Regions from separate parts of the Paenibacillus sp. FSL K6-1217 genome, predicted to be linked through region 2. Evidence: predicted binding sites of a transcription regulator. Region 2 holds the regulator's gene; each other region holds the start of a gene.
What was found. Region 2 encodes LexA, which represses DNA repair genes until DNA is damaged. Its sites were predicted from a motif close to CGAACATATGTTCG; they were not measured.
Positions count from the first base shown of each region.

Region 1: a site for LexA is predicted at 6,944-6,957, ahead of recA (recombinase RecA). Genes of this name have one in related genera too.
Region 3: a site for LexA is predicted at 7,599-7,612, ahead of addB (helicase-exonuclease AddAB subunit AddB). Genes of this name have one in related genera too.

Region 1 covers NZ_CP150271.1:1,993,957-2,004,131, forward strand. The annotation lists gene pduL (phosphate propanoyltransferase) at 1-302, opposite strand, end outside; gene MHH28_RS08780 (dipeptidase) at 464-1,450, opposite strand; gene MHH28_RS08785 (stage V sporulation protein S) at 1,608-1,868, opposite strand; gene MHH28_RS08790 (TIGR00282 family metallophosphoesterase) at 2,102-2,896, opposite strand; gene rny (ribonuclease Y) at 3,116-4,657, opposite strand; gene MHH28_RS08800 (regulatory protein RecX) at 4,967-5,695, opposite strand; gene recA (recombinase RecA) at 5,810-6,874, opposite strand; gene MHH28_RS08810 (competence/damage-inducible protein A) at 7,169-8,458, opposite strand; gene pgsA (CDP-diacylglycerol--glycerol-3-phosphate 3-phosphatidyltransferase) at 8,517-9,104, opposite strand; gene MHH28_RS08820 (YajQ family cyclic di-GMP-binding protein) at 9,254-9,745, opposite strand; gene MHH28_RS08825 (hypothetical protein) at 9,978-10,139, opposite strand.
Region 2 covers NZ_CP150271.1:1,871,310-1,881,484, reverse strand. The annotation lists gene hflX (GTPase HflX) at 1-392, shown strand, start outside; gene MHH28_RS08285 (aminotransferase class I/II-fold pyridoxal phosphate-dependent enzyme) at 603-1,856, shown strand; gene MHH28_RS08280 (AAA family ATPase) at 1,884-2,417, shown strand; gene MHH28_RS08275 (MerR family transcriptional regulator) at 2,688-3,098, shown strand; gene glnA (type I glutamate--ammonia ligase) at 3,128-4,456, shown strand; gene MHH28_RS08265 (hypothetical protein) at 4,737-4,862, opposite strand; gene MHH28_RS08260 (hypothetical protein) at 5,074-5,322, shown strand; gene MHH28_RS08255 (hypothetical protein) at 5,338-5,694, shown strand; gene MHH28_RS08250 (hypothetical protein) at 5,787-6,008, shown strand; gene MHH28_RS08245 (hypothetical protein) at 6,118-6,336, shown strand; gene MHH28_RS08240 (L,D-transpeptidase) at 6,418-6,756, opposite strand; gene lexA (transcriptional repressor LexA) at 6,947-7,573, opposite strand; gene MHH28_RS08230 (LysM peptidoglycan-binding domain-containing protein) at 7,771-8,187, shown strand; gene MHH28_RS08225 (DUF896 domain-containing protein) at 8,297-8,506, shown strand; gene MHH28_RS08220 (hypothetical protein) at 8,552-9,079, shown strand; gene MHH28_RS08215 (HAD family hydrolase) at 9,115-9,900, shown strand.
Region 3 covers NZ_CP150271.1:3,259,910-3,270,084, forward strand. The annotation lists gene MHH28_RS14450 (UvrD-helicase domain-containing protein) at 1-3,938, opposite strand, end outside; gene addB (helicase-exonuclease AddAB subunit AddB) at 3,935-7,498, opposite strand; gene MHH28_RS14460 (class I SAM-dependent rRNA methyltransferase) at 8,389-9,792, opposite strand; gene MHH28_RS14465 (Na/Pi cotransporter family protein) at 9,893-10,175, shown strand, end outside.

The sequences.
Region 1 (10,175 bases), 120 kb from region 2:
ATTCCTGGTGTTCCTTCAATATTGCCGGATTCACGGACAGGTGCCTTCACGCCGAGGCTGAAGGAGTCTGTACGGGATACTTCCAGCTGCGAAGCCGGACGGGCAGGTCCGAGAATTCTCACTTTGTCGAACTTCCCTTTCGAACCAATGACAGCCACTTGCTCATTCGCTGCGAATTGTCCGGGCTGGGACAGGGGTTTGAACTCAGTCAATTGATAACCTGGGCCAAACAATGCTTCTACGTGCTCCTGCGTAAGGTGAATATGCCGGGCCGACACACCTACGGGTACAGTCTTGCTCATTTTTAAGTCACTCCTTGAATTTTCTCTAGTATCTGTACAAGCCACTGAACATTATACCTCTAATTACCCACAAATAAAAAGACCCGCATCACAATGCGAAGCTTTTTTCCGGGCATATTACGATTCTGTGAATGGGACATCCTGGTTTTGCCAGTTTCCAATCATTCCTTGGACAGAAAAGAGCTTGAACCTGCGGAAGAAGGCAACTGTTCCCTTAAGAACCCCAGCGCATTCTCATACAGCCAGCCCCGCACATCAGCCTCGGGATAATATTTCAGCAGCAAATCGGCGAACTCCGCATATTGTCCCGGATGCTCCAGCCCCTCCACCCACTTGTCAATTCCGTCAAAATCCGAGCCGAACATCAACTGTCCGCTCCCCCCAAGAGCACAGACATGCTCAATATGCCTCCGCATATCCTCCCGCTTGGCCCCTCCTCCATCCCGGACGAACCAGGGGACAAAGGTCAGCCCGATCCGCCCATCCTTTGCAATCAGTGCCTTTAGCTGATCATCACTCAGGTTGCGGGGATGGCTGCATACCGCAGCGCAATTCGAATGCGAAGCAATGAACGGCCGGGTGCTGTGCTCCAGCAGCTCCCAGAATCCTGCCGGAGCCAAATGCGACACATCCAGCAGCATTCCACTCCCGTTGCACCAGTCGATCAGCTTCCGCCCCTGCTCGGTGAAACCGCCGTTCCGCCGCTCCAGCACACCGTCCGCCGCCCAGTTGGCATAGTTCCACGTAATCCCCAGGCAACGCACGCCCAGCTCGAAGCACAACTGCGCATAGAACAGATTGCCCTCCAGACCGTCCACGCCTTCCAGAGAGAGCATTCCACAGGCCGGCGCAGTTAAGCCGCCTTCCCGCACTTCCTCCTTCCATCGCAGCCACTGGAGTCCTCCAAGACCGGCTACCTTTTGGTGGAAGCACTCAATTTGCCCGAGAATATCCTCGAATTTTGCCCTTCCGCGCACCGCAGACAAATAGATGGCAAACACCTGCAGTCCGACATTCCCCTCCGCCATCCGCTCAGCAGTCACATCCAGCCGGGGATCATCCCTGAAGTCGATCGCTGGATTCGCTTGCAGCTTGCTCAGGGCATCACAATGAAAATCCGCCACCTTCAGCTTCCTGTTTCCCACCATAGGTCAGCTCTCCTTCTTCCTTCACCTTCTGACTATCCGAATGAACCGGTGACAGCCCGCGTCTATTTGATATATATGCGCCTGACGGAGACATCAGTCAGAACAGCAAAAAGCCTGTTTACAGTGTAAACAGGCTTAATCTAAATGATTCACTTTATTATCTGGGTTCTACAATAAGTTTGATTGCCGTCCGGTCTTCCCCATCAATCACTATATCCGTAAAAGCCGGAATACAGATCAAGTCCACTCCGCTGGGTGCGACAAATCCCCGGGCGATGGCAACGGCCTTAACGGCCTGGTTCAGTGCTCCTGCTCCAATAGCTTGTAGCTCGGCCGATCCACGTTCGCGAAGAACACCTGCTAATGCGCCAGCAACGGAATTTGGATTGGATTTAGCTGATACTTTTAATACATCCATAGTAAGTACCTCCCCTGGGAAAATGATGGTGTTCTTCTTCCACTACAGTAGATGTTATTCGCTTCAGAAGAATTAATTCCTTCTTTTTGCGGACCTCTCTGGAGAAAATAGTTCAAAAGATACTCTTTTTCGATATAATAAATATCACACTTTACCCAAAACAAAATGAGTTTTACCGAATTACCTATTTGCAAGTAGAAACGGCATTACTGTCCTTTTAAAGGACGGTACTCCTAGCTCATCACCCATTCATCCTCACGCAGCCGGATCTTCTCCAGTCGTGTCGCTTTTCCTGTAGCTTCATCAAGTTCTGCGAATAAACCATGCAGCTGCCATTTGCCTTCGTCGACTACAAACCGGGAGGGAAGCTGAGTTGTAAATTTATAGATGATCGCATCCTTTTCCATACCCAGAATCCCTTCCCTTGAACCAACCATACCCGCATCGGTAAGATACGCCGTACCTCCCGGCAGGATCACATCATCATTGCTCTGGACATGCGTATGTGTGCCGACAACAATCGAAGCGAGCCCATCCATGAAATAACCCATCGCTATTTTCTCGGAGGTCGCTTCCGCATGGAAGTCCACCAGAATGCACTTATGCTCTCTGCGCAGTTCTTCCACAATCTCCTCGCCTACCCGGAATGGATCATCAATCGCCGGAAGAAAGGTACGGCCCTGCAGATTCACAATCGCCAGCTGTTTACCATTGCCCTTAACGACAGTATACCCGCGGCCGGGTGTCCCCGGCGGAAAGTTAGCCGGACGGATAATCCGCGGCTCGTCATCGATGAACTCAAAGATATCCTTATTGTCCCAGGTGTGGTTGCCCATCGTAATACCATGGATACCCCAGTTGAAGAATTCGTTCGCGATAGCAGCGGTGATGCCTCTGCCGGCAGCGGCATTTTCGCCATTGGCAATGATGATGTGCGGCTGATATTTACTTTTCAGGGAAGGCAGCATTTCACGCAGCGCTTTTCTGCCTGTATTGCCTACAATGTCTCCGATAAATAAAACTTTAATGATCTTCTCCTCCTACGTTTTTGTTTGTGAATGATTCGCCAACCAAAAATCGCTGCATAAGTATAATTTCACCTATTCTGCTCCAATCCAAACTTCAAGTCGCCTGCGGTGCTGAGAGCATGACGGATGGCCTGACAGGCTTCAGTGTAATTAAATATACCAGCAACTCCTGGCTTGCAAGCAAGAAAAAAGGCCCCGCAAGGGGGCCGATTTCCTGATTTATTTCGCATATTCAACAGCGCGTGTCTCGCGGATTACCGTAACCTTGATATGACCCGGATAATCCAGCTCACTCTCAATCATCTTCGTAATATCGCGGGCCAGACGGAAGCTTTCGGCATCATCAATCTTCTCAGGCTGTACCATTACGCGAACCTCGCGGCCCGCCTGAATGGCGTAGGATTTCTCGACGCCCTCGAAGGACTCCGAAATCTCCTCCAGCTTCTCCAGACGCTTGATGTACGTTTCCAGGGTCTCACGGCGTGCACCTGGACGGGCAGCCGACAATGCATCAGCAGCTCCAACCAGCATGGCAATCACCGAGGTAGCCTCGCAATCTCCATGATGGGAAGCGATACTGTTGATAACCACCGGATGTTCCTTGTACTTCTTCGCCAGTTCAACGCCAATTTCAACATGCGAACCTTCCACTTCATGATCAAGCGCTTTGCCGATATCATGCAGCAGTCCGGCACGTTTTGCAAGCACGATGTCTTCCCCAAGCTCACCGGCCATAAGTCCAGTCAAATAAGCAACCTCCATAGAGTGCTTAAGTACGTTTTGACCGTAGCTCGTGCGGAATTTCAGACGGCCCAGAATTTTGATCAGATCCGGGTGCAGACCGTGAACACCAACCTCGAAGGTAGCTTGTTCACCGTATTCGCGAATCCGCTCATCCACTTCTTTGCGGGATTTCTCCACCATTTCTTCAATACGTGCAGGATGGATACGTCCATCTGCCACCAGCTTCTCCAGTGCCGTACGGGCCACTTCGCGGCGGATCGGATCAAATCCTGACAGAATAACCGCTTCCGGCGTATCATCAATAATAAGATCAATCCCGGTCAGAGTCTCCAGCGCACGGATGTTGCGGCCTTCACGACCGATAATCCGGCCTTTCATCTCTTCATTCGGCAGTGTAACAACAGATACCGTTGTTTCCGCCACATGATCAGCCGCACAGCGTTGAATCGCCAGGGTAATAATCTCGCGGGCTTTCTTGTCCGCTTCTTCCTTGGCCTGCTGCTCGATTTCCTTGATCATCTGGGCAGTTTCATGGCGAACTTCCTGTTCTACATTACTGAGAATGATACTTCTGGCATCATCGATGCTTAGATTGGAGATACGCTCCAGTTCAGTAACCTGATTCTTGTAAATGACATCAATTTGCTGTTGGGTTTCATCAATTCGTTTCTCTTTGTTAGCTACTTGTTCTTCTTTTCGTTCAAGCGATTCCATTTTTTTATCCAGCGATTCTTCCTTTTGCAGCAAACGTCGCTCTTGCCGTTGGATTTCATTCCGACGTTCACGAGTTTCTTTCTCAGCTTCGGTACGGATTCTATGAACTTCGTCCTTAGCCTCAAGTACCGTTTCCTTCTTCAGCGCCTCCGCCTCTTTCTTCGCGTTCTCCACGATGACTACGGCTTCTTTCTCTGCGCTTGAAATTTTAGCTTCTGCAAGGGATTTACGAATAAAATAACCGAATCCAAAGAATGCTGCAGCTACAACGAGAACGATAATGACCCAGATCCATGATTCCATCTGTTCACCTCCTCGTTGATATCCTCCAAGGTTCTTCCCTTGGGTATTTGTGCAGTTGTTAAACTATCCGTTCATCACCATACAAAAAACCGGTAATACACCGATTGCCATACTGCACATGTTGCACATGCACATTGCCCGCCTTATCCGGCGATTACATTTCATATGAGTTGTACGCGAACCGGAACATAAGAGTCTGCTTTTTGGGAAGGAAAAAGGATTCTTAGTTTATGCCGATTCATGTTATATTTTATTATTTATAAAAAGACCTTGTCAAGAGAGTCGATAACCGCATTAAAGTCAAGAGAATCAATCCGGGAAGTAAAACTCCTCTTCTTCCCCCTCAGAATCCTCCTCACCCCGCAAAATCCCAATGACCTGACGCACCATTTCACCAGTAAATCCGCGGCGCATCAGGAACGCCCCTGTCTTCCGGCGTTTGTCATTCAGATCTCCCTGGAGCGTATTCCACTTCTTCCGTCCGGTCTGCAGTGCGCTCTCCAGTTCCTGCTCGGGGGTGATCTCATCCAGCGCTTCCGCAATCAGCGACTTATCAATCCCCTTCTGCCGCAGCTCCTGCCGAATCCACATCTTGCCCTTTCGCTGGTTCAGCATACGCTGCTCCGCCCATTGCCTGGCATACAGAGGGTCGTCAAGCAGACGTTCCTCCTGCAGCCGGAGCAGAACTTCGGCAATAACAGTCTCCCCTATTTCCTTCTCCCTTAAACGGCGGGCCATTTCCTGCGCGGTTCTGGGCTTCCGCTCCAGATACCTGAGCCCCTCGACATAGGCTCGCTGGCGCTCGTCAGCAGCAACGATGTCCTCCAGATCCGCCTTTACAAAAGTGCTTCCGGTAATCATCCGGTATTTAATCATGACATCTTCATGAACAGTCATGTTGTAGTCTCCGAAATGAATCAGATAACGGTAGTTCGACTTCTTGAGCCGCTCTACCCGTGTAATTACCAGCTCTACATCTGCCGGGAAATCCGCCAGCACCTGCTCATCCTGGTCTTCGGATTCTGAATCCAATTGTATAACCATCCTGTCAATCACCTACTTAAGCTAGAAATATTTACGAAAAGGCACCCTGTTATCTCTTCACAGGGCGCCTATCCATCTGGTCTTCATTATTCGATTAGAGCGGTTATATTACTCGATCTCAAGCAGCAGCTTCTCTTCTTCCTCTTGCTCCGCAGCCACAGCCGCTTCGGATGGCGCAGCTACCAGAGTCGTCAGATTGCTGGCCTCACGGATCTTGTTCTCGATCAGCAAGGCAATATCCTGATGTTCCTTCAGGAACTGCTTGGAATTCTCACGTCCTTGACCCAAACGTTCGCCTTCATAAGAATACCAGGCACCGCTCTTGTTGACGATATCCATCTCCGTGCCGATATCCACAAGGCTGCCCTCTCTGGAGATTCCTTCACCGTACATGATATCCACATCCGCTTGCTTGAACGGAGGCGCTACCTTGTTCTTCACAACCTTGATCTTCGTGCGGTTACCCACGACATCATTACCCATCTTGATGCTCTCTACCCGGCGCACATCCAGACGGACGGAGGAGTAGAATTTCAGAGCGCGTCCACCCGGAGTCGTCTCAGGGTTACCGAACATAACGCCGATCTTCTCACGAAGCTGGTTAATGAAGATCGCAATGGTGTTGGATTTGTTGATGGCACCCGACAGCTTGCGCAAGGCCTGGGACATCAGACGGGCCTGCAAGCCTACATGGGAATCGCCCATGTCGCCTTCAATTTCTGCCTTCGGTACCAATGCTGCTACAGAGTCAACTACAATGATGTCTACTGCTCCGCTGCGTACAAGCGCTTCAGCGATTTCCAGGGCCTGTTCACCCGTATCAGGCTGGGACAGCAGCAATTCATCAATGTTAACGCCAAGTGCCTTGGCATACTTGGGATCAAGCGCATGCTCAGCATCGATGAAGGCAGCTTGTCCGCCCTGCTTCTGTACCTCTGCGATTGCATGAAGCGCAACCGTTGTCTTACCGGAAGATTCCGGTCCATATACTTCAATGATACGTCCTTTGGGAAGTCCGCCAATACCTAGTGCAATATCAAGTGCCAAAGATCCGCTAGGTACAACTTCCACTTTCATGTGAGTGGATTCTCCCAGTTTCATTACCGAACCTTTACCGAATTGTTTTTCTATTTGACGAAGCGCCATATCAAGCGCTGCACGACGATCTGACAATCAGACCACTTCCTTCACTGTTTATAGTATTATAATAACGTGTTTTGGAGGTCTTGCCAAGTCTTTTTTAGAACATACATTCGTTTTTTTTGCTCCCAGGGATAATGCTCCCTTATATTGTAAGACCAAGGCCTCCTTCCGAATGTAGAACATAGCAGGTGTTGCTCTTCTGCCCGGTACATAAGGGACAACCCATAGAATCAATCGTGTACCCTATATAAAACAAAAAACCGCAGCATGATTGCTCAAGCCACGGTTCTTCCGCATAGATGAATTATATACCAGCCAGAACAGTTATTGCAAGGCCGAGCCTTCCAGCGGAGTAGCCACCTTGCGTTCCTCCAGCCGCCGCCACAGGCGGTACAGCAGTGCCTTGACTGTACGCAGGCGGATGTTCTCCCGGGTCCCCTTGAGGTTCAGCTCGAAGACCTCTGTCTTGCAGCCCCGCTCAGCCAGTCCGACGAACACAAGGCCTACCGGCTTGCGCTCAGAGTACCCCGGCCCGGCTACACCGGTAACCGATAAGCCGAAGTCCGTGTCGGCAATCATGCGGACCTGCTCAGCCAATACTTCTGCAACCTCGCGGCTCACCGCTCCCGGGGCATCCGGGCCTTCAAGCATGGCGGAAGGCACATTCAGCAGTTTTTTCTTAATATCATTGGAGTAACACACGATCCCCCCGGCAAACATGGAGGCGCTGCCTGGGATATTCGTAATGCTCTCCATCAGCAGCCCGCCCGTACAGCTCTCGGCAGCGCTCAGAGTGAGTCCGGCATCCGCCATCCAGTCCACGATCAGCTGCTCCAGCGGCACATCGATGTTGGCATACAGATTCTCCGGCAGAATGTCAGCAATTTTCTTCTCAAGCAGATCAAGCTTGACCATAGCCTCCCGCTCGGACGGCGCTTTGGTAGAGATGCGCACGGTCACTTCGCCTTCCTTGGCATAAGGGGCAATTGTAGGATCGCTCTGGCTGCGGATCAGGTCAATCAGTTTGTCTTCCAGTAGCGATTCGCCGATTCCTGCGAACTTAAGCATCTTCGAGTAGAGCGGCATTTCATTGGTCAGTGCATGCTGCTGCAGCCACGGCTTGGCCTTATCCGTGAACATCGGCTTCATCTCCCGGGGCGGACCCGGCAGCACGATATAATATTTGTCCTCTTCGGCAAAAGCAATCCCCACAGCAAGGCCGGTCTCATTGGACAAAGGGGTCGTCCCTTCAATGACAAGCGCCTGCTTACGGTTATTCTCCGTCATTACAATCTTGCGGTCATCAAAGAAGCGCTGCACATGGTCCATGGCCAGCTGGTCGATATGCAGGGTCCGGCCCAGCGCTGCAGCCAGCGCATCCTTGGTCAGATCATCCTCGGTCGGACCGATGCCGCCGGTGAATATGATAACATCCGCACGGCTCTGTGCAATCTTGATGGCCTCCAGAAGGCGGCTTTTGTTGTCTCCCACAACGGTCTGAAAATAAACGTCAATGCCTAATGCAGCCAGCTCTATTGAAAGAAACTGTGCATTGCTGTTCACGATTTGTCCAAGTAAAAGTTCTGTACCAACGGCAATAATCTCTGCTTTCATAGCTGGCGTCCTCCTCCTGATTGTCGAAATCCTGCAGGCTTCAAGCCGAACCGGCGGCTCAGGCTTTGTTCAAATCCAGCAGATCCTTGTTCTTCACGAAATAATCAATACCAGAGTAAATGGTGACAATGGCTGCTGCCCAGATGGCAATGTCATCCACAGGGATGCTGACGAACTGGAACGGGAAATTATTAAGCAGCAGCAGTGAAATGGCAACAATCTGAATCACTGTCTTTACCTTTCCCCATTTGCTTGCTGCCACTACCTTCCCTTCCAGCAGTGCCACCTGGCGCAGGCCGGTCACGGCAAACTCGCGGCTGATGATGACGATGGCAATCCAGGAGTCGCATCTTCCCAGCTCGACCAGCGAGATCAGCACGGCTGAGACCAGCAGCTTGTCTGCAAGCGGATCGAGCAGCTTACCCAGATTGGTGACCATGTTATACTTTCTGGCTATGTAACCATCAATTCCATCGGTACTGGCTGCCAGCAGAAAAATAACCGCCGCGACCAAATGATTAATTGAAAGCTGAAAGGAGCCCCAATGTATCGGTTCCGGATAGAAGCTGAAGTCCACCAGCAGAAAAAACATCATGATTGGGATAAGGCAAATGCGCGATAATGTGATACGGTTGGGTAAATTCACTGAAGGTTCCTCCCCTAGTCCATTCAAATCCGGTATTCCAGCATTTTCTTCAAAACTGCTTAGCTAGTATATTATAGCCATAAATAAGTGTCAAAAAAACATGAAGCACCCCGCAAGTAAGGTAAGTATACACTGCGGGGCACATGGTCTTACTTTAAATTGTTAAACTGTAAATCCAGCGGCAAATCAGCTTTGCGCAAGAGCTGGATAATCTGCTGGAGATCGTCGCGGCTTTTGCCGGTCACACGGATCTGGTCGCCCTGGATCGTGCTCTTGACCTTAAGCTTGGAATCGCGGATCAGAATATTGATCTTCTTCGCGTTCTCCTGATCTATTCCTTGCCGCAGCCCCAGCCGCTGGCGCACGGTGCCGAGTGATGCCGGCTCCACTTTGCCGAAATCCATATTCTTCAGCGTGATTCCCCGCTTCACCATCTTGGTCTGAAGGATATCAATCACTGCATTCAGCTTGTATTCATCCTCTGAGGCGACTACAAGCGCATCCTTCTCCAGCTTCAGGCTGCTCTTGCTGTTCTTGAAATCAAACCGGTTATCAATCTCCTTCTCGGTCTGATGAACCGCATTGGTCAACTCCTGCATATCCATCTTGGATACGATATCAAATGAACTTTCCGAACTCATCGTTCCACATCCTTTACTACAATTAGTCTGTTCCTATTATATGAGATAGGGGCTATTAAGTCTAATACTGGAAAAGAGTCAAGTGGAAACGGCTTTGCCGTCCTTTGTAAGGACGGTACCGTTTCAGCGAGAAATAGAAGGATAATTTATAGCGTGAACATATAAATTCTTATATTTACACCTAAAAACACGCCTCCCGGAACCCGTCCGGGAGACGCTTAACCTCTTAATATTATCTGCTGCGTGCAGGAGCCCGAAACATATCCAGAATCCCCAGCAGAACATGTGCCAGTCCAAAGCCCAGAATACCATATCCCCAGGCGCCCGGTGTTAAATAATACCCCAGGAGACTGACAATAATACCAAGCCCTGTTACAATCCAGCTGACGGTCATGAGAGAATACACCTCACTTTGGCGAGAGAACTGTTA
Region 2 (10,175 bases):
TGCGGGAGGAGCAGATGGAAGTCGTTCAAACGATTCTGCAGGATCTGGGCGCGGCAGGCAAGCCGCAGATCGTACTGTTCAACAAGTCCGACCTGTGCCAGCCGGAGCAGCTGGAGATGCTTCCGTCCGGGGAGGGCTTCCTCAAGATCAGTGCTTTTAATGAGGACGACCTCTCACGGATCACGGAGGTCATCAGCGACCAGCTGGCAGGGGATACGCTGATCTTCCGCATTCCCGGAGACCGGGGGGATCTGTCCTCCCTGCTCTACCGGGTGGGCGAGGTGCTGGAGCAGAATTACGACGGGAGCGATGTGCTCTATAACGTGCGGCTGAACAAAGAAGATTATGACAAATGGAGCTACAAGCTGGCTGAATTCGTGGAGCCGCAATAAGGGCTCTCCAGGTCCGCTTGGAGTGGCTTTGAACCGCTTTGATTAGATAGGAAGCATCTATTCCCGCACAGTAACAGTCTGCTTCGGATAATGATCCAGGCAGGCTTTGCTGTGCGGGTTTTCTCGGAGTGTAAGCGTATCAGGCTGCACATCTGTTGTTCCAGAAGCGGGACATCATTATACAGGAATGTTAGGAGAGATGAAGGGGACATGGCAGGATTTGCAGAGGATTTATTACAGGCAGCGGAAGCTGCTGAGCTTGAGATTGAAGGTGCCGTCAAGGCCCTTGACCGGATTGTGGATCATAATCAGTGGAAGGTGATCGAAGCTTTCCAGCGTCAGCATGTGAGTGATTTTCACTTCGCAGGTTCCACCGGATATGCTTACAACGACCGGGGACGCGAGGTGCTGGATCTGGTCTACGCCGAAGTATTCGGTGCAGAGGCAGCGCTGGTAAGGCCGCATTTCGCTTCAGGGACTCATACGATTGCTACAGCTCTGTTCGGTGTGCTGCGGCCCGGAGACGAGCTTCTATACATTACGGGGCGCCCCTATGATACGCTGCACAAGGTAGTCGGCAAGCCCGGGGACGGAACCGGCTCTTTGGCGGATTTCGGCATCGGCTACCGTGAGACTGCGCTGACAGAAGAGGGGAAGATCGACTGGGACGCGGTCGCTATGGCGATAAATGACAAGACCCGGGTCATCGGAATCCAGCGTTCGCGCGGCTATGACTGGCGTTCGTCCTTCACAGTCGCCGAGATTGGCGAGATGACAGCACGGGTAAAAGCCATTAAGCAGGATGTCATCGTATTCGTGGATAACTGTTACGGGGAATTCACCGAGACGCTGGAGCCGCCGCAGGCTGGCGCTGATCTGGTGGCCGGTTCGCTGATCAAGAACCCCGGCGGCGGAATCGCCGAGACAGGCGGTTATATCTGCGGGCGCGCGGACCTGGTGGAGCTGGCGGCTTACCGCCTGACTGCCCCGGGAATCGGCGGTGAGGTTGGGGCGATGCTGGGCACGACGCGCGGCCTGTATCAAGGTCTGTTCATGGCCCCGCATACGGTGGGACAGGCTGTGAAGGGCAGTATTTTCGCTTCCGCTGTGTTCCAGCGCTGCGGCTTCACCACCAAGCCTGCCTGGCATGAGCCACGGACGGATCTGATCCAGGCGGTGGCTTTTGACGGACCGGAGCATCTCATAGCCTTCGTACAAGGCATTCAGCGTGCAGCAGCGGTGGACAGCCATGTTGTGCCGGAACCGTGGGACATGCCCGGCTATGAGCATCCTGTCATCATGGCGGCGGGGACGTTCATCCAGGGCGGGAGTCTGGAGCTGTCTGCGGACGCGCCGATCCGCGCTCCGTATATCGGGTATATGCAGGGAGGATTAACGTATTCCCATGTTAAGTACGGGGTGTTAATGGCCCTGCAGAGTATGAGGGAGCGCAAGCTGTTATAGTTTGTAACGCACGGGAGGCACAGACCCATGTACAAAGCAGAAGCTATCGAAGGATTGTTACACAAAAAGCGTGCGGATAAGGCTCCGCTGGTCGTCATGATGTGCGGTGTGGCGGGCTCGGGCAAAACGACTTTTGCGCTGGAGCTGGAGCAGGAAGGCTTCGTCCGGCTGTCCATTGATGAGGATATCTGGAGTACACACGGCCGCTTCGGGATCGATTATCCTGAAGAAGAATATGAAGCTTTGAAGGAACAGTCCGAACGGAAGCTGCGTAATGAGCTGGTAGAGCTGGTACAGGCGAAGCGCCATGTGGTGGTGGATTTCAGCTTCTGGCAGCGGCAGCGCCGGGATGATTACAAGCAGCTGATCGGGGAGCATGGCGGGAAATGGGCTGTGATCTTCCTCAAGGTACAGCCTGAAGAGTTACGGCAGCGGCTTCTGCTGAGGAGCGGGCGGATGGATGCCAATGCGGCATTTCCGATCACTGACGAGATCCTGTCCCGCTTTTTGAACGGATTCGAGACTCCGGCGGGCGAAGGGGAATGGGTTGTTGAAGCGTGACATGACATGAGGGCAACAATCTGAGCTATTCATGGCTGGAGAATTGTGGGAGATGGCGGTGTTCCACGTTATTTTTGCTTGAAGATTAGTCTATATGATATACTTCGGGAAACTAAATCTACTAAATCCAACGCAATGATCAACTAATCTCACAAGGGTATCACAAGGATAGAAAGAAATCTTGTGAGAAAAACTCACACACCATTGACACGCCATATAAGGAAATGTACAATGAGATGAGAAAAAGATCATTGGAAGGTTGGATGAGTCATGGGTGATGAAATCCGCAGAAATATGGCATTATTCCCTATTGGAATCGTAATGAAGTTAACTGATCTATCCGCCAGACAAATTCGTTATTATGAGCAGCACAGCCTGATCGTACCTGCGCGTACCTCCGGCAACCAGCGTTTGTTCTCTTTTAATGATGTCGAACGATTGCTTGAGATCAAGGCGCTGATAGAGAAGGGTGTCAATATTGCCGGCATCAAGCAGGTGATGAATCCTGTCTCGAAGGAATCTGAGGAAGCTACGGTTATTACCCCTGACACAGAGGTGAGACGTAGAGAGTTGTCTGATTCACAGCTTCACCGTCTGCTGAAGCAGGAGCTGGTTTCCGGTAAAAGACCGGGACAAGTGTCTCTAATCCAAGGTGAGCTATCCCGGTTTTTTAATAAATAATATAGAGCAGTTGAAAGGGAGAGGGTAACGTGAGCTTTTCTAAAGAGGATATTCTGCGCATCGCCAAGGACGAGAACGTCCGGTTTATTCGCCTGCAATTCACCGATCTGCTTGGAACCATTAAGAATGTAGAAATTCCAGTGAGCCAGCTTGAAAAGGCGCTCGACAATAAAATGATGTTCGATGGTTCTTCCATCGAAGGTTATGTGCGGATTGAAGAATCCGATATGTATCTGTATCCGGACCTGAGTACCTGGGTAATCTTCCCTTGGGTGACAGACAGCCGTGTGGCACGCCTGATTTGTGACGTCTACATGCCGGATGGCACACCGTTTGCCGGAGACCCGCGCGGTATCCTCAAGCGTTGTCTGCAGGAAGCGGAAGAAATGGGCTTCACTGCTATGAACGTTGGACCAGAGCCTGAATTCTTCCTGTTCAGAACCGATGAGAAGGGCAACCCGACCACTGAACTGAATGACCAGGGCGGATATTTCGACTTGGCGCCGATGGATCTCGGGGAGAACTGCCGCCGTGAAATCGTATTGACACTGGAGGAAATGGGCTTTGAAGTTGAAGCCTCCCACCACGAAGTGGCTTCCGGCCAGCATGAGATTGACTTCAAATACGCCGATGCCATCAAGGCAGCGGATCAGATTCAGACTTTCAAGCTTGTCGTGAAGACGATAGCCCGTCATCACGGCCTGCATGCAACCTTTATGCCTAAACCGCTGTTCGGCATGAACGGATCGGGTATGCACGCCCACCAATCCCTGTTCAACGGCAGCGAGAATATGTTCTATGATGAGAGCGACACACTTGGTCTTAGCAAGACAGCCCGTTATTACATGGCAGGGATTCTGAAGCACGCACGTGCTTTTGCAGCCATCACTAACCCGACGGTTAACTCTTACAAACGTCTGGTACCTGGTTATGAAGCACCTTGTTATGTTGCCTGGTCTGCAAGTAACCGTAGCCCGATGATCCGTATTCCGGCTTCGAGAGGACTCAGCACACGCGTTGAGGTTCGTAATCCGGACCCGGCGGCTAACCCTTATCTTGCACTGGCTGTAATGTTGAAGGCAGGACTCGATGGAATCAAACGCAAGCTGGATCTTCCGGCTCCGATTGACCGTAACATCTATGTCATGTCCGAAGAAGAACGGATTGAAGAAGGCATTCCAAGCTTGCCGTCCGATCTGAAGGAAGCCCTGAACGAAATGGTTCGCAGCCACGTAATCACCGAAGCCCTCGGCGAACATGCCCTGGCCCACTTCTACGAGCTGAAGGAAATCGAATGGGACATCTATAGAACCCAGGTTCACGAGTGGGAAAGAGATCAGTACATGACGCTTTACTAGGATACAGCAGCCCCCGGCGCTTATAGCGTCGGGGGTTTTTTCAGAATTTATATGTTTTGGGGTTGTTTTATATTGTGATGAAGACATACCAAAAAAACAGGCTTCCCATAAATAGTACAGCAGTCATGCCAAGCAGTACCCCGAGAATGATTTTTTCGCTTCTGTTGTATTTCTTCATTTGATCACCCGATGCTCCTTATTTATTCTTCCTTTCTTAAACCAAACAAGATCGAATCATGATGTTTACCATTCATATATGAGTTTTGACGTCGAACGGATGCTATTCTTCAATGGGAAGCGGGGACTGGAAAATATACCATAGCAGTCCATAAGCTATCCCGAAGTAAAGGAGCACGCCCAGTATGGATATGGACAAAAGAATGATGATAACTTTATTTCCATTCATACATGAACCTCCTACATAAAAAAACTCTCTCGATTTTTAGTGTGAAGGACAGATTGAAGATGAAGACTGAACAAAACCCTTACATCATAATATAGGAATTATAATTCCAGATCAATTCAATTTACATACTATTCCATCTCCTATATACTTGACCAGAAGAGAATTCTAGTGGCAGACATGGGAGTGAATGATGAAGAATACATATAAAATTATGCTTCCGCTGATACTTATCCTGGCGTTGATGGGTCAGGTGGCAGGGGCGGAAGGAGTGGCTGTTCCTGCGGAGACCCAGGAGAGGATCATGGAGCAATATGGGCTTGATGCGCCATCTCCGCCAGTGTGGGATTGGAGCAGCGTTGATATCGGGGGCAGTGGAATTACGGATGGGATGCTGTTCGTGTGCCGGATGATGTTGAATCCGCTGGGGTTCTTGTTGCAAGAGATACAGTATATTCTGTAGATGAGGGGGAAAAGAATGAATCCGCGTTATAGCATGCCGCAGCCTGAACGCAGAGTCCGCAAGAGAACAGGCTGGAAGTGGGCGATTGCCCTTCTACTCATCCTGATCGTTATGGCTGTGCTCAATCCGGGGAAGGAAGAGTTCAGTGCGTATGCCGTTAAGGATCTGAAGGGGACGGGGACGGATTTGGCCGGAGGAATTACGGACATGGTTGCCCGGCCGCTGGTCGAGTCTTTTACTATAAGAGATAATTACATTATCTTCTCTACATTCAGCGTACCGGACGTTGAGAATGGCCGAAGCCTGATCGGGGACCGCTCGGCCAACCGGACTTATCTGGGCTTGTTCAAGATCCTTTTTATCCAGCTGTAAAATAGGTTTACATATTGTTCCAGAACCCGGTATAATTAAATAGATTCGAGATGGAATCTTTAATCATGGTTGTGGAACAAGGAGGAAGGAAGTTGAATACGGCTTATAAAGTACTGTCCAGTGATGCTGATCTCTTCGCTGCTGCACTGGCTCAGGTACAGGTCTACGTCGTTCAGCTGGTCGATGGCAAACCGCATGTGATTGCTGATTATGCCGGACCTGTACAGAAATGGACAGCGGAGTACATTGTGCTGGCCGGTATGACTTATAGACGCGATGAGTTTGAGTTCCGGGTAGGATTGAACAAGAAGTGAGCAGATTCGCTGCCCGTTAACCGCAGCTCTAACATTACTGCCGGATCGCACAATCTTTGAAGTGATTCCTTGCATCTCTTATACTATCAAACGTAGAAGAGGTGTAACGATGAACCAAAGAGAACGAAACCGGATTCGTAGAGCCATTAATGTCCTGCTTACACAGCGGGCCGTCCTGCTGGAGCGACTGGAAGAAATTAACGAGAATCTGCGCAGAGTCCCTAGAGGATCGCGGGCCAGAAGAGAGCTGCTGGAAGCCAGAGCCTCGATCCGTGAAGCCATCCGTTTGAATACTGTGGCTATCCGTCTGTTGAGAAGTGTGCTGTAACCTGTATCTGAACTAATTCATAGCAGTCACAAGAACCCTTGGAGCGCAATCTGGCGCCTCAAGGGTTTTTGTGAGAGCTTTCTATTCCCTGATCGTAACCCGGGTGCCTATAGGGACGATAGCGGACAGGGCAAGGACGTCTGCATTATACATACGGATACAGCCGTGGGAGACCATGTGGCCGATGGAGGAAGGGTCATTGGTTCCGTGGATGCCATAATGCGGTTTGGACAGGCCCATCCAGAAGACGCCGAACGGTCCGCCAGGATTAGGCTGTTTGTTAATAATGGTGTATTCGCCTACGGGCGAGACGGTTAACATTTTACCGATGCCGACAGGGAAGCCTCGGGTAACAACGTCATTATCCAGCAGATACAGCATACGCTGTGACAGATCGACAATGATTCGATAATTGGGCATGAAGATCAGCACTCCTTTATCATCAGGATATGTGCGGATCTGTGCAGCGGTTCACAGGAAAAGTGGCCAAAAAGCCGTATGCGAACAAATGTTTGCATTTGACTTTTTGCCCATTTCACGAATGGAAATAAACAGAAAACAGGCAGCTGCGCATGGTGCGTAGCTGCCTGTTCTTATGCGGGGGAGTAAATTAGTGGATATCGCGGAATAATCCGATGACCCGTCCCAAAATCGTAACGCGGTTAAGGCGGAGAGGCTCGTACGCCGGATTCTCCGGCTGCAGCCTGATATGATCCCGTTCCTTGTAGAAGGTCTTAACAGTTGCTTCATCTTCATCGGTCATCGCTACAACGATATCGCCATTGTCAGCGGTCTGCTGCTGGCGGACGATGACATAATCCCCGTTCATAATTCCGGCATCCACCATACTGTCCCCAAGGACAGATAGCATAAATACCTTGTTATCACCTACATAATGAGCAGGCAGCGGGAAGTAATCCTCAATGTTCTCCGTAGCCGTAATAGGAACACCGGCTGTAACCTTACCCACTACCGGGATGCGGGTAACGGTCTGGACGAATTGATGCACATTCTCTGAATCTTCCTGGCCGAGTAGTTCGATGGCGCGCGGTTTCGTAGGGTCACGGCGGATCAGGCCCTTCTTCTCAAGCCGGTCCAAGTGACCATGCACGGTTGAACTGGAGGCCAGGCCGACAGCCTCGCCAATCTCGCGGACGGACGGAGGATACCCCTTGCTGCGGACTTCATTACGTATAAATTCCAGGATCGCCAGCTGACGACTAGAAATCTTTGACATCGGAATCAACCCCATATACTATGTTTGGGAAAATTATAACATAGAACTTCCGTTCGTACAAACATAAGTTCTAAAATGAGGAAAATAAGAGAACGAAAATAAAGGGAACAGCTGTTCTGAAAAAACTGTTGATCGAAACACATGTTCGTGTTATATTATTTTCGAAAGCAAGAACATGTGTTTGGAGGATGATGATCATGTTAAAGTATAGTACATACAACAGCATCTACAATAATGAGGATATCAAGGTGTCCGCTCCCGGTAATCCAACTGCCCATAGTTATGTAACCAAGCTCAAGGACGCGATTCTTCATAGTCTCACTGCACTCGTATCACTTTTCCGTCAGGTTAGCCTGATGAAGATGGTTCTGGTGCTGATGCTTGTCGTTTCGGGATTTACTGTAGTGGGGAATGTTTTTGCCGGCTCGATCTCTTCCATGAAGCCGGATAAACGGATTGTAGTGCAGCGCGGGGATACCTTATGGAGTATTGCCTTGAATAACAAGCCTGCAGACATGAAGACTGCTGTATATATAGAAGGAATAATGAAGACGAATCATTTAGAGAACAGCGGAATTAAGGCAGGAGATATTTTGACTATACCCGTATACTGACAGAATGCAGCAGACTGGTGATTGACTCGGAGAGCTTTCAGGGGGTAGACCTTGACAAGCTCTTTTTCTCATGGCAAAGTTAAAATGAATTTAGAGGGAGGGAAACGTATTGAATATTGACGAATTGGTCGCCCGCATCAATGAACTGGCACGCAAAGCTAAGAACGGGGGCCTGAATGAAGAGGAACTGGCTGAACGTGCCAAGCTCCGCGAGATTTACCTGGGGAATATCCGCACGAACTTTCGGGCCCAGCTTGATACCATTGAAATTGTGGATAATCCGGAGCATGAAGAAGGCAATAACGGACTTAAGCATTAGCCTGTTGCCTTTTCAGATAATACAGGATGACTAGGGGGAACTTACATGGCCCGTTCTTGGGAAAGAATGGTTCAACGCAACACGAAGCAGATTAACCAGCAAAGAAAGAAGCAGGGGAAGGATTCCATTTACACTTCCGGCACTAAGGCAGCCGCGAAAAGCATTGATATTTTCAAAGGCCGCAATATCGTATTCCCCGTTGTACTGATGCTGCTTGGCATCATGTTCTGGGTGGTCGGCTCGATTGACGAAGCCAAAGGAAGCGGGATTCTGGCCAACTGGCTGGGCGTTGTGCTGTACTTCCTGCTGGCTGCGCTGCTGTTCTTCCGCCGTCCGTTCCTTAAGGTTGAGCGTGCGCGGATCTCTACTATTAAGTACAACCGTGAACGCTTTCTGGCTGCGGCGGATATTGAGAAGATCATTTTATCGCGCAGTGTAGTTACCATTAAGTATAAGGGCAAGCGCAAACAGTGGATTTTCTCCAAGCTGATTAACCGTTATGACACCGCTGCGATGGGGGAACGTCTGGAGCAGTTCGCCAAGAACAACAATATTGAAGTCGTGCACGAATAGGAAGACAGACCAGCATATAGGGAGAGGGACAACTAATGCCGATTACCGCCGTACTATTTGATCTTGACGATACACTGCTGTGGGATGACCGCAGCGTGGAAGAAGCCTTCCGCTATGCTTCTGAGGCTGCTGGAGATATCGTTGATCCGAAGGAGCTGGAGGCTGCTGTACGCAGGGAAGCCCGTTCGCTCTATGAATCCTATGAGACATATCCATTCACGAAGCTGATCGGTATTAATCCGTATGAAGCGCTCTGGGCCAACTTCACTGCCGGAGAACAGCCGGAATTCCGTCAACTGGAGCAGCTTGCACCCGTCTACCGTACGGAATCCTGGCGCCGCGGCCTGGCTTCACTCGGGGTGGAGGATGAGGCGCTGGCTGCACGGCTGGCTGACAAGTTCGCCGCTGAGCGCCGCAGCCGTCCGTATATCTATGAAGAGACGCTTCAGGTGCTGGATCTGCTGCGCGGTAAGGTGAAGCTGCTGCTGCTGACGAATGGCTGCCCGGCACTTCAGCAGGAGAAGCTGGACGGTGTACCGGAGCTTACCCCGTATTTTGACCATATTGTGATTTCGGGAAGCTTCGGCAAAGGCAAGCCGGACAAAGGGATCTTCGAGCATGCGCTCGGACTGCTGGATATTGCTCCAGAGCAAGGGATCATGGTTGGCGACAAGCTTACGACGGATATTCTTGGAGGATTGTCTGCCGGGCTGACCACGGTCTGGATCAACCGAAATAAGAAGGCTTCTGACCCGGAGATAACGCCGGATTACCAGATCAGCCATCTCTCAGAGCTTCTGCCGCTGGTAGACTCCCTATAATTGAAACATCTGTGTTTTTAAAATTGTAAAAGGTCAAAGAGCAACGGTCCTCCCGTCACTGGAGAATGGTTGCTCTTTATTTTTTTAATATATAGGAAACTATAGTTTCCTGCTGCTGTGGAGAAGATGTGTTGGATCAAATGTATGTGAAAAACAGCATACATTGTGCTCACGAGCAGGCACACGGCCTGAATGTATGTGAAAAACAGCATACATTATGTGCTCGCAAAGGTTATCTTATTCATCCATTAGGATGGTGTAAAAGCGATAGCGGT
Region 3 (10,175 bases), 1.4 Mb from region 2:
TGAATCAGGACCGTCTCCGCAAAATCACCTCCGCCGTGCTCATCCGCAAGTCCGGCCGCCGCTTCATCCAGATAGTCAAGTCCCCGGTAGGCTTCACCGGCTGGCATTGTGTAGCTGAAGGGCTGCTCTCTGGTCTTCCATGCAGAATGGAAGAGTCTGTGGCCCAGCTCACTCCTGCAGAAATGCTCAACCTCCTCCAGTACCACCGCATCCGCCTGTTCCCTGCTAAGAATAGCAAGCCTTACAAGACGCGCAAGCGTAGCCTCCAGTACAGACCGGTCTACCGGCTCATCCAGCGGAATATGCTGCATTACCGTATGGTACGCCGTTCCCCGCTCGGCAGGAGTAAGCCCCCGCTGTTCCATGAATTTGGGGCGCTGGAGATGCAGGCTGTCCCTGTACCCGCGTGCGCTCCGTTCGTCCGGTGCGCCGGGGAGCTTCCGCTCCTCCAGCTGGTCGTAAGACGGCTGCTCCTGCATCGACAATAATCCCTTGAGCTCGGTGACCGAGGTTTTGGCCGGGATGCTTGAGGCAGCCGCATACTGGTAAGTCCAGCCCAGTCTCTCGGCAATCTGCGCAGCTGCCGGGCTCTCCGGCGAAGACACCGGCTTGCCTCTGCGGAGCGCCTCCAGAATCTCCTGGCGTTGTTCATTCTTGTCCTGATCGCCGTCCCCGGCCAGAAAAGCTCCCGGGCTTAGCTCCGCTGCGCTGGCCACCGTAATGCTCCAGTTCGACTCGTCCCCATGCAGCACCGTGGACACCGGCCCCTCACTGCCTGCAAGCTTGCGCAGAATAGCAGCGGCGGGATGGCGGATCAGCGCCGGTCCCACCCAGTCCAGATAGCTGCGGCCACGGGCCAGCAGGTGATCCGCCAGCAGCAGCTCCTCGCGGCCCTGCATCGCTGCCCAGCCGGAAACCGTGCGCGGCAGATCCCTGAGTGTGCCGACCAGAATCATTTTGTCGCGCGGACGGGTCAGTCCAACATAGAGCACGCGCATCTCCTCAGCAAGCAGCTCCAGCCGCGAACGGCGGTTAATCGCCAGATAGGGCAGCGTCGGGTAGCTCACCCGGGTCTCCCGCTCCACGAAGCGCGGCCCGAAGCCAAGCTCCTTGTGCATCAGGAACGGAGAATGCAGATCCTGGCGGTTGAACATTTTGGCCATGCCCGCCAGGAAGACAACGGGGAACTCCAGGCCCTTGGACTTGTGGATGGTCATAATTCGTACGCCCCCGGCCTCCTCGCTGCCTCCTCCGGCAACGCCCAGATCGCCGCCGTTCTCTCTCAGCCGTGAAATGAACACCAGGAAGCGGAATAACCCTCTAGCCGAGGTCTCATTCTCGAATTGAACAGCCCGGTCATACAGAGCCTTCAGGTTGTTCTGGCGCTGGAAGCCTCCGGGAAGCCCGCCAACCCATTCCAGATACCCGCTCTCGCGGTAGATCCTCCAGATCAGCTCGCTTAAGCTTCCTTGCCGGGCGGCATCTCTCCAGTTATCCAGCCTATCCCGGAAGGACTTCAGCTTACGCTGCAGCGCAGGAGGAATATCCTTCAGCGCCGCCAAGGCTTCGGTCCCGTCAGCCATACCTTCCTCTACCTTCCCTTGTCCTGACGAAGGAGTAAACTCTGATGCGGCGGCCGTCTCTCCGGCGGTGTCACCGTTACCTGCATTCTCATCCGTCAGCAGGGCTGCCTCCCCGAACAGATCCGGCGGTTGGCCCTGCAGCGCTTCTCCTGCTTCAGAGGCCGCAACCAGCGCATCGTAGAAGGTCCCTCTGCTGCACAGCCGCACCTTCGCCAGCTCCTCCTCCCGGAGCTTCACCACCGGTGAGCGCAGCACCCCGGCCAGCGGGATGTCCTGGCGGGGATTATCGACAATCTGCAGCAGGGAGAGGGCAATCTCCACCTCTGTAGCCTGAAAATATCCCTTATTCTGGTCTCCGTAGGCCGGAATCCCTTCACCCCGCAGCTCCTCAATCATCAGCGGCGTCCATACCCGGGCTGAGCGCAGCAGAATGACAATGTCGCCGTAAACCACCGGACGCATGATCCGCAGTCCCTTATCATAGATCAGCAGCGGCTCACCGCCGGCCATTCCCGTCATCTGCGAGATACGCCGGGCAATGGCCCGTGCTTCCAGCTGCGCAGTTTCACTCTCGGCAGCCTCCAGCTCCAGAAGAGGCAACTCATCTCCCTCTCCCGCTTCGTCCGCCGGACCCGGTGCAGAGGCTCCTTTGTCGATCAGGAGCAGCTCCGGCGCAAAATAAGTATCCGGGCCTTTCTCCGCAGCTCCCGGGAAGTTCGCTCCGTACACCAGCTCTGCCCGGTCATCATAACTGATCTCCGCGACATTGCTGTCCATGATCTGCCGGAAGACCATATTCACCGCATTCACCACTTCCAGCCTGCTGCGGAAATTGCGGGCCAGATCGATGACCAGGCCATCTTCCCGTTCCTTCTGTCCCGGATCAGCTCCCGCCCGGCCATCTGTCTTGTCTCCGTAGGACAGCCCGTTACTGAACCTGCGGTATTTGTCCAGGAACAATCCCGGTTCCGCCAGGCGGAACCGGTAAATACTCTGCTTCATATCCCCGACCATGAAGCGGTTGCCGGGGGATTCCCGGGAGATCAGCCGGACAATCTCTTCCTGCACACTGTTGGTATCCTGATATTCATCCAGCAGCACTTCGTCGAACTGGCTGCGGTATTCCATCGCCGCATCCGACGGGAGCGAATGCCCCGGCTGCGAGTCCGGATGGCGCAGAATCTGCAGGCAGTAATGCTCCAGATCACTGAAGTCCACCAGCCCGCGGCCAGCTTTCTCCAGCCGGTAGCGCTCGCCGAACGCAATTACCGTCTCCGCCAGCTCCTGCATCAGCGGAGCCGCCGTATGAAGCTCATCCAGGAAGGATTCCGCCGGACGTCCGAACAGGGATTTTTGCAGCTCGAGCAGGCTCTTCTTCACTTGATCCCGAATCGCCTTCACGCTCTCTTGAAGCAGCGGATCGGTGGCATCCTTCTTGCAGGGCTTCAGCTTCCCGAAGGATATCTCCATGAAGATATCATACAATCCGGCCCAGGGCTGTGAGTCCAGCGCGTCAAGAAGGCCCTGCGCCATCTCCAGATCGGCAGCAAGATTCTCCGCGTAAGGCGCCGGACCGCCGGGCTGAAGCGCGATGTCACGCCCCTGCTCCAGCTGGCTGATTGCCCCCTTCAGCGTCAGTCTGGCTTCGGCGAGAATGCTCTGCACCCAAGGCGTATGGCTCAGAGCTTCAGCATCCGGCAGCGCAAAGTCGGCTGCGGTATCCCGCAGCCACTGCGCGGGCCAAGGATGGCTGCGCGCGAAATCATGCAGCCGCTGAATCAGCGAATGCACAGCGTCATCCGTACGCTCACCGCTGAACCAGTCTGCGAGCTGCACGAACAGGGTATCTTCCCCGTCTTCGGCAACCTCGCCGTATTTCTCCTCCAGCAGCTCTTCCAGCAGCTCCTGGCGCATCATCTCCGCCTCATGCTCATTCAGAATACGGAAGCCGGGATCGATCGGAATCACCTGGTAATAGCGGCGGATCACTTCAAGACAGAAGGAATGCAGCGTGGTAATGGAGGCTCTGCCCAGCAGGGCCAGCTGGCGGCGCAGATATTCATTCCCCCCATCACTGTCCTCCTCCAGCTTACGTTCCAGCGCTTCCCGAATGCGCTGGCGCATCTCAGAGGCGGCAGCTTTGGTGAACGTTGCCACCAGCAGCCGGTCCACGCTGAAGCCCGCTTCCTCCTGGCTGATCTTGCGGATAATCCGCTCGACAAGAACCGCCGTTTTACCGGAACCGGCTGCCGCCGCCACGAGAATATCGCTGCCGCTCTCGGCAATGGCGCGCCACTGGTCGTCACTCCACAGACTGCCTTCCGGCTTCGCTTCGGGTACGGGTCTTATGCTCACAGCTTCTCTCCTCCTTTGCGGGACAGCAGATCCCAGATCACTTCTTTGCCCGGCTTGCTTAGATTGTTATAGCCATTGCCCTCCACCGCCTCATCGAACTGGCAGACGGGACGGAAAGAGCAGAAGGTGCAGGCGGTCTCCTGCTGGATGCGGTAAGGCTGGATCGCTACATCCCCCTCCGTAATACTTGTCCCGATCTCTGAGATCGTGCTGCGCACCGAGGAACGCAGTTGGCCCCACTGCTCAGGGGTAGCTACGGATGCGCTGCTGTAGAAGCTGCCGTCACTCTTCAGCGCTACCGGAACAATCGAGGAATACCCTTTGTCGAGGGTGGTATCCATCAGCGATACAACCTCGCGGTCAGCGGTCAGCAGGCCCTTCATCTTGAAGCGCTTCATCAGCTCCTGCTCCGCCTGCTCCCGGTTCATTCCATTGGCTGAGGTCAGGAGCGGATCATGAACGTGGAAATAGAGCGCCCCGGCAGGCAGTGCTTCCTGGCCGAGCCATTGCTCGGAATAGGTCAGCAGCACATCAAGATAGGTCAGCATCTGCAGCGACAGTCCATAATAGACCTCATGCAGCTTGAGATCCTTCTGGCTTGATTTGTAGTCGATTACCCGCAGCAGAATCCCCTGCTCCCCTTCAGCCTTATCCACTCGGTCAATCCGGCCGACAACCTCCATGACACAGCCATTAGGCAGTGTGATTCTAAGCGGAGGCAGTTCCTTGCCCGGGCCAAAATCCAGCTCCAGCCCGACCGGCTCGAAGCTCCCGCGGCGCGAGTGCTCCCCGAGGATAACGGAAGCGCGGCCGACAATATTCTTCAGCTTGCGCGAGATATAGCCGTAGCGCTTGCTGCTCATCAGAATCTCTCCCTGCAGCAGCGGAGACAGCTTGTCTACGGTCTTGCCCGCCTCCGAGCGGCATTCCTCCGCGCTCATGCTGCCCCAGCTGCGGCCTTGCTCCTGCAGCCGCTTCGCCATTTCACTGAGGGCCGCATGGAAAAGCTGCCCGATATCCGGTGCCTGGAGCTTGTAGAGCTGACGTTCCTTCAGCCTCAGCCCGTAGGAGGCGAAATGGGAGAAGGAGCAGGCCACGAACCGCTCCATCCGTGACACGCTGCCGCGCAGCGTGGAGCCGCCGTACAGCCGCAGGCTCGTCTCCTTCTTTAGCCGGATGCCTTCGTTGCGGTAGAACAGCGAGCCGAGCAGCTGCTCCAGCTTAAGCTTCATGGACAGATCCGCATGCCGGTATTCCGCTGCCGGTTCACCCGCAGGCTTGTCTGCACCCTGCTCCGCCGCGAACCAGTTATAGACCTCCCACCACATGCCGGGTATCTCTGCCCCTTGACGCCACTGGCGGAGCTGGAGCAGCAGCATGCGGAGCGACTGCTCAGGATGGCCGATGAAGTCCATATGGACAGCGTCGTCATCATTGCCGCTCTGCGGGAAGCCGGAGAGGAATCGTTCATCCATCTGCTGCGGGAACATTCCCTGCAGCTGGCGGATGACCTCTGAAGGCAGCAGCGCCTTGCCCTCATCGTCAGCCACAGCGTAGCTGATCCACAGCTTCCTGCTGGCCGTGGTAAGCGCATTGTAGATCAGGAAGCGTTCATCCAGCAGCTTCCGGGATGAGCCCGGTGCAAGCTCCATCCCGGACTTCTCCAGCAGCAGCCGTTCCCCTTCGGACAGAATGCCGTCTTCCTTGAACTGCGCCGGAACCACTCCTTCGTTGAAACCGAGCAGGAAGGCATACTTCACCCCCGACACCCGGGTACGGTCCATCGTACCTACCAGCACCTGGTCCAGGGCTGGCGGGACGAGCCCCATCTTAAGCTCAGCCAGCCCGGTCTCCAGCACCCCGGCGAACAGGCTGAATTCTATCCGTTCCTTGCCCATCATCTCGGCAATCTGGTCCAGCAGACCCAGCACAGCCCCCCATAGCTGGCTGTGCTCCCGGGCGGCTTCCGGGCGGCCTTGCTTCAGAGACTCCGCCCCCATCCCTTCGAGCCTGCGCGCCGCCTGCGTATCCTCCAGCAGCAGGTATACCGCCTTGCACAGCTCAAGGCCGCTGCGGCTGGCTTTGATTCTCTGCTCAAACGCCTGCAGCGGTTCCGTAACCGCCTTCCGGCAGGCCTCCATCCTTGCCAGCATCGCTTCATCTACAGCTTCACTGCCCTCCAGCGAGAGGCGCGGAATACCCTTCCAGGAGCGCCCGTTCGTCCAGCGTGAGCCGTGAATGCCGCAGGCCAGCACATAGTTCTCCAGCTCATCCATATGGGCGCGGGTAATGCTTCCGTCCAGCGGCAGCAGCAACTCGGTCTTCACGCACCGGAACACATCTTCATAACGCCAGCGGCGGCGGACGACATCCATGGCGGAGCGGATAAATTCCACCAGCGGATGATGCAGCTCGCTGAGCTTCTGGTCCAGGAAGAACGGAATGCCGAAGTCCTTAAATAACGGGGCGATCAGCGGCTCATAATCTGCCATATTGCGCATGAAGACCGCCATTTCCCCATATTTGGCTCCAGATTCTCTGGCCAGGGCCAGCATCTCACGCAGCACGCCCTCCACCTCGGTGCGGCGCGATGCCGCAGCCCGGATGCTGATCGTTTCCTTCACCTGTTCAGCCGGTCCTCCCCAGAGATGCCGGCGGCGCTGTAATCCGCGCTCCAGATGCGCGAGCACGGGACTGTCCTTGAACCTTGGAAGGACGGGCGGAGCCAGCAGCTCATCCCATACGGTTAGTCCCATCTCCTCTGCGATTCCCCGCAGCTTAATATAAGTAACCGCTGACGGATGGAACAGCTCCAGCTCATGCGGTGTAACGTCCGGCGGATAGATCCGGTCAAGGGTGAGCGCAATGGTCATTTTGTCCGCGTACTGCATCAGCTCACGCAGTACAATGAATTCCTGATTGCTGAATCCGTGGAAGCCGTCCACCCATATCTCGGCGCCGCGGATATAGTCAGAGTCCGCGATATGTTCGGCCAGTTCGGCCAGCCTGTCCTCTTCATCGATATAGAGCTGTGACATCTCCTGGTCCAGCTCGCTGAAGACGAGATGCAGATCATCCAGCTTCCCGGCCAGAATAGGGCTGCCCAGCGTGGCATCCCTCATTCTGCCGATCTGCTCCTCCAGGTCTCCGGCGCCAAGACAGCAGCGCTTAAGCTCCGTATGCAAACTGCTGAGCCGTTCCACGAATCCCGGCCTGTCCGAGGAGGCCCCGAACAGCTTCAGCTCCTCCTTGCGCCTGCTGATAATTTTGTAGATCAGCATCTTCTTGCCTTCTTCACTGATTGGGAGACTCGCGCTGCCGCCGGTCTCCTGCTTCACCCGGTAGGCTAGACGGGAGAAGCTGAGCGTCTGGGCGCGCAGACTCCCCTTCACGCCGCCCGCCGCTAACAGTCCCCGTTCTGCTCCGAACGATCCCTGCTCGGGAACAAGTATAATAATGGGTGCCCCCAGCGGCTCTGCCTTCAGCCTTGAGGATACCCGCTCCCATATTGTAGTCGTCTTGCCGCTGCCCGAGCGGCCGATGATGAAGTTAACCGTCATTTCAGCAGACCCCTTCCGTTGAATTCTGACACTCTATGCGACACCAGAATCTATGAAAACTCTCGTCTCAACAGTATAGCATACCTCCACCGCGCGCTCCAGAACGTACGTTTGCCATTGTTTGCAAATGTACAAATAAGAAGACTCTTCCGGACCGCACAAACAGGTAATAGGTTAGACATCAGTCGCAACCTGCTTTTCAAAAATTCCCAATAGAAAAAAGACTTCCCCTAGAATCTGTACCTTGATTTAGGGGGAACGCCTGGGCGGCCGGGACAGGGAAATCAACTATTGAAGGGGGAGGATGTTACTGAGCTGCGGAGGGACGGATGCGGGACTCGGGCGGGTGGCGAGATTCGGTTGGCACGGGACTCATACGAGTGGCACAGTTCGGGCGGCGCGGCGGGCGCGGGACTCTGGCGGGTGTGGTTGCACAGGTAGCGTATGTACTTTAGGTGTATTTGGCACAACTAAAAGCGGCCAAAACGGCGCGTTAACAGGTTTAACTGTATTCTCTGCAACTAAAAATCCGGTTTTCACCTCCACAGACACATCAAGCCGTTTTTAATTGTACCGAATACAGCTATCGCAACAATTCGTGTTTTGGGCTGCCTTTTAACTGTGCGAAATACATCTATTTGTATTAGCGCGTAACGAATGTTTTCCCTTCTCACAGAACGTTTACCGCCCTCTCCCTCTGCCGCCTTACATACTTATAATGCAGTCCTATCTGCAGGCAACATTGCATCATAGCTCATACAGATTGCTCTACGCCAAAACGCCACCAATTAAATCCCAGAACAATTGTATTTTGACAATAAAAAAGAGCCTCTATCAAAGAGACTCTTTCTGCACTAACCAGCTAAGCCGCCGCGCCGGGTCTATTGCTTCTATTTACTCCGTACCTCAAAAATGGCGAACTTCAGATAATGCCCTTCGTCCACGCCGAGAATCTGCGGATGGTCCTTGCCTGCGGCCCGCCATTCGATCAGCCTCAGCACCTTGCCTGCATCCTTGGCCGCTTCCATGATCGTATCAAGGAACAGCTGCGGCTGCATGTGGTACGAACAGCTGGCCGTGACCAGATATCCGCCGTCATTCACCAGCTTCATGCCCTGCAAATTGATGTCCTTGTAGCCGCGCACGGCCCCTGCGACTGCGCTTTTGGTCTTGGCAAAAGCAGGCGGGTCCAGAATCACGACATCCCACGTGCGTCCGCCCCCGGCTGTCATCGGCTTCGCAGTGTCCGCCTTGGCAGCCGGTTTGCCTGCGGTGTTCCCTTCCGCTACTGCGCCGCCCGTCGCCCGCTCAGACCGCTCCTCCTGCCCCTTGACCTGATTGCGCAGGAAGGCAAATGCATCATCCACCACGAATTCCACCCGGTCGCTGAACCCGTTGATCTCCACATTGGCCTTTGCACTCTCGATAGCATGCGCGGATACATCCAGGCAGGTTACCTTCTTGGCGCCGTACTTGCAGGCATGCAGCGTGAAGCTTCCCGTATGTGCGAAGCATTCCAGCACAGTTGCCCCATCCCAGTAAGGGAATGTAACAGGCTTGCCGCTTTTATTGACTGGCAGTGTCTGGATGGAACCATCCCCGGCTGCTACGCTCTGCAGTGTAATTCCGCTGCGCCCGCCCCAGCCCTTCATCAGCGGGGCAATCGATGCCCTGTTCTCCCGCTGATCGAAGAAGTAGCCGGTCTTCTGCCCCTCTTCAATATCAACGATGACCTTCAGCCCGTTCTCACTTACGGTAATGTGACGCGGGCATTCGCCGTAGAGCACACCCGTGGTCTGTTCCAGCCCCTCCAGCTCCCGCACACTGACATCGCTGCGCTCATAGATTCCGCGCGGCGCCACCACCTGTACCAGCGCCTCCACAATCTCGGAGCGGTGCTGATCCATAGCCAGTGTCAGCAGCTGCACCACAAGCACTTCACCGAAGCGGTCAATGATCAGCCCCGGCAGAAAATCCGCTTCCCCGTACACCAGACGGTAAGCATCCGCCCCCGGCAGGAAGCGTTCTCTGTGCCGCAGACAGTCCGCGAACCGCTGTGCAAAAAACGCCGTGTCCATCGCCGCCAGCTTATGCTGCGACACAATTCTTACCCGGATCTGCGAAGCCGGATTGTAATACCCGGTAGCCAGATACCGCCCCTGATGAGTCAGAACATCCACCAGTCCCCCTGCCTGCGGCTCTCCGTCTACGGATGCCACTTCGCTGGCGTAGACCCATGGATGGCCCTGCTCCAGTCTTTTTTTACGGTTTCGTTCCAGAATTACTGATGCCAATACCTTCAACTCCCTGTTCTTGTTGCCAGATTAATATACATGTCCTATGCCTGGCGTTCATATATTGGTACAACCCCCGTTCAAAAAGGAGCCTGTCCTTATGATCCGTGAACTGTTATTCCCTGTCCTCTACGGTCTTGTCATATTCCTCGCCGGTATGAAGGTGATGGAAGCCTCGCTGTCACGGCTGGCCGGTCCGCTGCTGAAGCGCAGCCTGCACAAGGCTACCTCCACCCCGGCCAAAGGCCTGATAGTGAGCGCCCTGCTGTCGGCGCTGCTGCAGAGCAGCACCGCTGTAACGGTGCTGACTATCGGCATGGTCAATGCCGGGCTGCTGACCTATGCCCGCACGCTTGGCATTATTCTCGGCAGCAACATCGGCA